Regions from separate parts of the Pseudoalteromonas sp. L1 genome, predicted to be linked through region 1. Evidence: predicted binding sites of a transcription regulator. Region 1 holds the regulator's gene; each other region holds the start of a gene.
What was found. Region 1 encodes MetJ, which represses methionine synthesis genes. Its sites were predicted from a motif close to TAGACGTCTAGACGTCTA; they were not measured.
Positions count from the first base shown of each region.

Region 2: the regulator MetJ is predicted to act here: its motif matches at 1,080-1,097, upstream of metK (methionine adenosyltransferase).
Region 3: the regulator MetJ is predicted to act here: its motif matches at 1,543-1,560, upstream of metA (homoserine O-succinyltransferase).

Region 1 is NZ_JAKKCT010000004.1:188,258-190,541, forward strand. Features, by position in the region: gene metB (cystathionine gamma-synthase) at 1-917, opposite strand, end outside; gene metJ (met regulon transcriptional regulator MetJ) at 1,143-1,463, shown strand; gene L3V38_RS13800 (malic enzyme-like NAD(P)-binding protein) at 1,554-2,284, opposite strand, start outside.
Region 2 is NZ_JAKKCT010000005.1:20,479-22,762, forward strand. Features, by position in the region: gene tkt (transketolase) at 1-932, opposite strand, end outside; gene metK (methionine adenosyltransferase) at 1,199-2,284, shown strand, end outside.
Region 3 is NZ_JAKKCT010000003.1:551,173-553,456, forward strand. Features, by position in the region: gene L3V38_RS12590 (homocysteine S-methyltransferase family protein) at 1-541, opposite strand, end outside; gene metA (homoserine O-succinyltransferase) at 531-1,478, opposite strand; gene ettA (energy-dependent translational throttle protein EttA) at 1,725-2,284, shown strand, end outside.

The sequences.
Region 1 (2,284 bases):
CCTTTAATATCAAAGCTCACCATGCCACCAAAGCCACGTTGCTGTGCTTTAGCGAGCTCATGCTGAGGGTGAGAAGCAAGACCTGGGTAATAAACCTGACTAACAAAAGGCGAATTTTCTAAATACTGAGCGATTGCAAACGCATTCTCTTGATGTTGTTTTAAACGCACATTTAATGTTCGTAAACCACGAAGGGTTAAATAACTGTCAAATGGTGCACCTGTGATACCAATGTTATTTGCCCACCAAGCGAGTTCATCACCAAGCTCTTGTGTTGCAGCAATCACTGCACCACCCACTACATCTGAGTGACCATTAATATACTTAGTCGTTGAATGTACGACGATATCTACACCAAACTGAATTGGATTTTGTAGTGCTGGTGATAAGAACGTATTATCAGCAGCAACTAAGGCGCCACATTGCTTAGCAACCGAAGTGATTGCTTTTATATCAGTTAAACGCAAAATTGGATTACTGGGTGTCTCTATCCAGATAAGCTTTGGTTTGATTGCTAAAATTTCTTGATGATTGTCAGCTTTAGTTAAATCCAACACCTTTAACTTCAATAAACCACGTTTTTCTAATGACGTGAACAAACGGTAACTACCGCCATAACAGTCATGTGGGATCACTAAAGTATCGTCACTGTTTAATAGCTGCGTCGCTAAATGCACAGCTGACATACCTGTTGCAGTAATAATACCTTTTGCACCACCTTCAAGTTCAGCCAATGTTTCAGCTAAGATATCTCGATTTGGATTACCACTGCGTCCGTAGTCATATTGACGTTTAGTATCAAAATCAGCAAATGAATAGGTGGTTGATAAATAGATAGGTGGAACGACAGCACCATGATGTTTATCAGCTTCGATACCATGACGAACAGCTATCGTCGCTTTATTTTTTTCACTCATTTCATCACCTATTCATTGATTGGATGTTTAGACGTCTAAAAGGTTAGATGATCAATTATAAGAAGTCAAAGCATTTGTGACTCACACATGGAAGTTTATACATTTACACTACTAGATGGCTAAATAACTAGTATTTGACTATCTTTTTTAAAGAGATAAAATTTCCGCATCTTTGCGCTGTGAAAAAGGCGTAAGCTACTTATAACCGAGGCAACGAAATAACTTATGGCTAAATGGAACGGTGAATACATTCACCCATACGCAGAACACGGTAAAAAATCAGAACAAGTTAAAAAAATTACCGTATCAATTCCGCTCAATGTACTAAAAGTATTAACAGATGAACGCACACGTCGTCAGATCAATAATCTGCGACACGCGACAAACAGTGAACTTCTATGCGAAGCCTTTCTACATGCTTTTACAGGTCAGCCATTACCAAATGATGACGACTTACGCAAAGACAACCCTGAAAAAGTCCCTGAAGAAGTTAAAAAGATCATGCTAGAAATGGGATTAGATATCCCTGTACTTGATTCTGAATAAGCCATCGGATAAACGCCGATTCACAAGCATAAAAAAACTCAGCAAAGGCTGAGTTTTTTATTCGCGTTAAACTAGTTCGCTTAATTAAACTTAACGCATGTAATCTTCTGGCATTTCAATTTGCGCAACGCCCGATTCAACTGCCGCTTCTGCAACAGCACGTGCGATACGTGGTAATAAACGCGGGTCCATTGGTTTCGGAATGATATACTCGGCACCAAACTCAAGTGATTCAACGCCAGCCGCTTTTAATACTTCGCTTGGTACTGGCTCTTTGGCAATACCACGAATAGCATGTACAGCTGCAATTTTCATTTCATCATTAATTGCCGTTGCACGCACATCAAGCGCACCACGGAAAATAAACGGGAAACAAAGCACGTTATTTACTTGGTTAGGAAAATCTGAACGACCCGTTGCCATAATTAAATCATTGCGCGCACTGTGTGCAACTTCTGGAGCAATCTCAGGATCTGGGTTTGAACACGCAAACACAACTGGTTTGTCTGCCATTAGCTTTAAGTCATCCGCCGTCAATAGATCTGGCCCAGATACACCTACAAAGACATCCGCATCAGCAATAACGTCTTGTAATGTACGTTTATCAGTGTTGTTAGCAAATAACTGCTTATATTCGTTTAAATCATCGCGGCGAGTATGGATCACACCTTTACGGTCAAGCATATAGATATGCTCACGTAATGCACCACACTTAATTAACAGCTCCATACAAGCAACAGCTGCCGCACCAGCACCTAAACATACGATAATGGCATCTTCGATATCTTTGCCTTGTACTTCAAGGGCATTAAGCATACCGG
Region 2 (2,284 bases), on a different contig from region 1:
AACTTTTCGTCCCAGCTTGCTTCTAGTTGCTTACCTTTTTCTTTGCCATCCCACTCGCTGTAAATATCAGCAGGGATTTCAAATGCCTCGCCAGTCCAACCTAAGAACTCACGAGATGCTTTAATTTCATCTTCACCGAGTGGTGCACCATGGCAGTCATGGCTACCTGATTTATTCGGTGAACCATAACCAATCACTGTTTTACAACAAATAAGTGATGGTTTATCGGTGATGCTACGCGCTTCTTCGATAGCGGCGCGAATTGCATCAGGGTTGTGCCCATCAACATCGCTAACTACGTGCCAGCCGTATGCTTTGAAGCGCGCTGGTGTGTCATCGCTGAACCAACCTTCTACTTCACCATCAATTGAGATGCCGTTGTCATCCCAAAACGCAACAAGTTTACCTAGGCCTAATGTACCCGCTAATGAACAAGCTTCGTGTGAAATACCTTCCATTAAACAGCCGTCGCCCATGAACGCATAGGTGAAGTGGTCAACAATATCGTGGCCTTCACGGTTAAACTGTGCAGCAAGTGCTTTTTCGGCAATCGCCATACCCACTGCATTTGTGATCCCTTGACCTAATGGGCCCGTAGTGGTCTCAATACCTGGTGCATACCCATACTCTGGGTGGCCTGGTGTTTTTGAGTGCATTTGACGGAAGTTTTTAATTTCTTCTAACGGCAGATCATAACCACTTAAATGTAGAAGAGAATAGATCAGCATTGAACCGTGACCATTTGAAAGAATAAATCGATCGCGGTCTGCCCACTCTGGATTCGTTGGGTTGTGCTTTAGATAATCGCGCCATAGTACTTCTGCGATATCTGCCATGCCCATAGGGGCGCCAGGGTGACCAGATTTGGCCTGTTGTACTGCGTCCATTGATAAGACGCGAATAGCATTTGCAAGTTCTTTGCGTGATGGCATGAATTCTCCTACCTTTATGTATTTGCGCTGGTTGTGTGTAAGACACCATTCTTACTTAATGTAAGGGTACAGTGCAATTAAAAATCCGTATTAAATGCACCTATTATTACTGTTTATTAAGAACGAAATGTTATTAGTAATTTTAAATAGACGTCTAGGCGTAAAATTACTATGCAAACATATTTGTTTTAGATAAAATACGCCCCTTAATTTTTTAGCGCTATTACCGACGTATGTGAAGCGCAATATTTGTGAGCAGAAATACAATGGCAAAACATTTATTTACTTCTGAATCAGTTTCTGAAGGTCATCCGGATAAAATCGCGGACCAAATCTCTGACGCGGTTCTAGATGCTATTTTAGAGCAAGATTCTCATGCCCGTGTTGCATGTGAGACTTACGTTAAAACCGGTATGGTGATGGTGGGTGGTGAAATCACTACTAGCGCTTGGGTTGATATCGAAGAAATCACACGTAAAACAGTACGTGAAATCGGTTACACACACTCAGACATGGGATTCGATGCTGACTCGTGTGCAATCCTAAACACAATCGGTAAACAATCTCCAGATATCAACCAAGGTGTTGACCGTGCTCGCCCTGAAGAGCAAGGCGCTGGTGACCAAGGTTTAATGTTTGGTTATGCATGTAACGAAACTGACGTGTTAATGCCTGCACCAATCACGTATTCACACCGTTTAGTTCAGCGCCAGGCTGAAGTTCGTAAAAGCGGTGAGCTTAACTGGTTACGCCCAGATGCAAAATCTCAAGTAACGTTTGCATACGAAAATGGCAAGCCTGTTGGTATTGATGCTGTTGTTCTTTCAACTCAACACTGTGATTCAATCTCACAAAACGACTTAGTTGAAGCGGTAATGGAAACGATCATCAAGCCAGTTCTTCCTGCTGAGCTTATCTCAAGCGCGACTAAGTTTTTCATCAACCCAACTGGCCGTTTCGTAATCGGTGGCCCAATGGGTGACTGTGGTCTGACAGGTCGTAAAATCATCGTTGATACATACGGTGGTATGGCTCGTCACGGTGGTGGTGCTTTCTCTGGTAAAGATCCATCAAAAGTTGACCGCTCAGCTGCATACGCTGCACGTTACGTTGCTAAAAACGTAGTTGCTGCTGGCCTTGCTGACAAGTGTGAGCTACAAGTTTCTTACGCTATCGGTGTTGCAGAGCCAACATCTATCAGCATCGAGACATTTGGCACAGGTAAATTAGAAGAAGCGCGTCTAATCGAATTAGTACGTGAGCACTTCGACCTTCGCCCATATGGCTTAATCCAAATGCTTGACCTTGAGCGTCCTATTTATCAACCGACAGCGGCTTACGGTCACTTCGGT
Region 3 (2,284 bases), on a different contig from region 1:
GGTCAGCACCACCTTCCATTAATGCCAGTGTTGACTCAACATACGCCGCTACCAGCTTATCAAAGTTGATATTACGATAACCTGGGTCATTTACATCTGGTGAAATAGAACAGGTTTTTGACGTTGGCCCAAGTACACCGGCAACATAACGCGGTTTGCTAGGATCTTTTGCTTCAAGTTCATCACACACGCTGCGTGCAAGCTTCGCTGACTCGAGGTTGATTTCGCGGCTAAGGCTCGCCATATCGTAATCTTCCATCGAAATGGTCGTGGCATTAAAGGTATTCGTTTCGATGATATCGGCACCGGCTTCTAAGTAAGCACGGTGAATATCAGCAATGATTTTTGGCTGAGTTAGGCTTAATAAATCGTTATTGCCTTTAATAAGTACATGCCAGTCTTTAAAGCGCTCACCGCGATAATCCTGTTCTTCTAATTTATATTCTTGGATCATGGTGCCCATCGCGCCATCGAGGATTAAAATTCGCTGTTTTAGCGCCTCGGTTAATTGTTCGCGTTTATTCACTGCATTACTCGGCATAGTTGTTAGTCCTTACATCTTGGCTAACTAAGTTAATATCATACGGTGTAGTTTGGTACACATAATAGTTTAACCAATTCGAAAACAATAAAAAGGCATGACTTTGCCACGTTTTCGACGGTTCGTTGTCTGGGTTATCGTCAGGGAAGTAGTTTTCTGGCTTAGGCGCATCCGCTGATTTTTCTTGGTCGCGTAAATACTCCCCTTTTAAGGTATGGGCATCGTACTCTGGATGGCCAGTAATATACACTTGGCTGCCTGATTTATTTTTAATTAAGTAGGCGCCTACTCGCTCAGATCCAGCTAACACCACCAAATCGTCGCAAGCAGTGATCTTGTCGATATCAATATGACCATAGCGAGAATGCGGCACTAAAAAGGTATCATCAAAACCACGGGTAAGTGCTGCATGGTCAAAATAACTTTTATGGGTAAATACACCGCTTAATTTATTTGGTTTAAGTTCGCGCTTAAGGCCATAGTGATGATAAAGCCCGGCATGGGCCGCCCAACACGAAAACAGCGTAGACGTAACATGCTGCTCTGCCCAATCTAAAATAACTTTTAGTTCGTCCCAGTAAGCAACTTCGTCATACTCTAAATGAGCAAGCGGCGCGCCTGTTATAATCATGGCATCGTAGTTATTATCTTTCACTTCTGAAAAATAACGATAAAACGTATCCATGTGCTGCTCAGAGTTACTACTGGTGCGGTGAGTATCTAAGCGCAACAGCTCAACATTAACTTGTAGCGGTGAATTAGCTAACAAGCGAATAAACTGCACTTCGGTTTCAACCTTGTTTGGCATTAAGTTTAAGATGGCCAAACGCATTGGGCGTATCTCTTGCGTTTTCGCGCGACTTTTTGGCATTACAAACACGTTTTCTTGGCGTAATTTTGCAATGGCTGGCAATTCATCTTTTACTGTAATGGGCATAGCTGGCTCCGAGCATACTTATCTGACTGCTAATTATGAACGGATAGTTAGAAATTTCAACCTCTAGATGTTTAGATGTCCAAATGAAGTGATATTTCTGAGTGGTCATTAATTAAAATGTATGACTCTTTGAGTAAATAACACCTTGATATTAAGCCTATCATAAACGCTGAATTCTGTATTTTGAGGTAGTTTGGGTATACAATACTTGCTGTTAATTTTTATTATAAATTGAAGGCTTCTTTCATGGTGTTACCAGACAAGTTTATATTCTCGATGAGTCGAGTATCTAAGGTTGTGCCACCTAAGCGCACTATCTTAAAAGATATTTCTTTACACTTTTTCCCAGGCGCAAAAATTGGTGTGCTAGGTCTAAACGGTGCAGGTAAATCAACGTTACTGCGCATTATGGCCGGTGTTGACCAAGACTTTGAAGGTGAAGCTCGCCCTCAACCAGGCACTAAAATCGGTTACTTACCGCAAGAACCGCAGCTAGACGAGAACAAAACAGTTCGCGAAACAGTAGAAGAAGCGGTAAGCGAAGTTAAAAATGCATTAAATCGTCTTGATGAAGTATACAACGAGTATGCAATGGACGGTGCTGACTTCGATGCACTTGCGAAAGAGCAAGGTGAACTTGAAGCTATCATCCAAGCACACGATGGTCACAATATTGATAACGTGTTAGAGCGTGCAGCTGATGCATTACGCCTACCACCTTGGGATGCAAAAATTGAACACCTTTCGGGTGGTGAGCGTCGCCGTGTTGCGATCTGCCGTTTACTACTTGAAAAACCAGATATGCT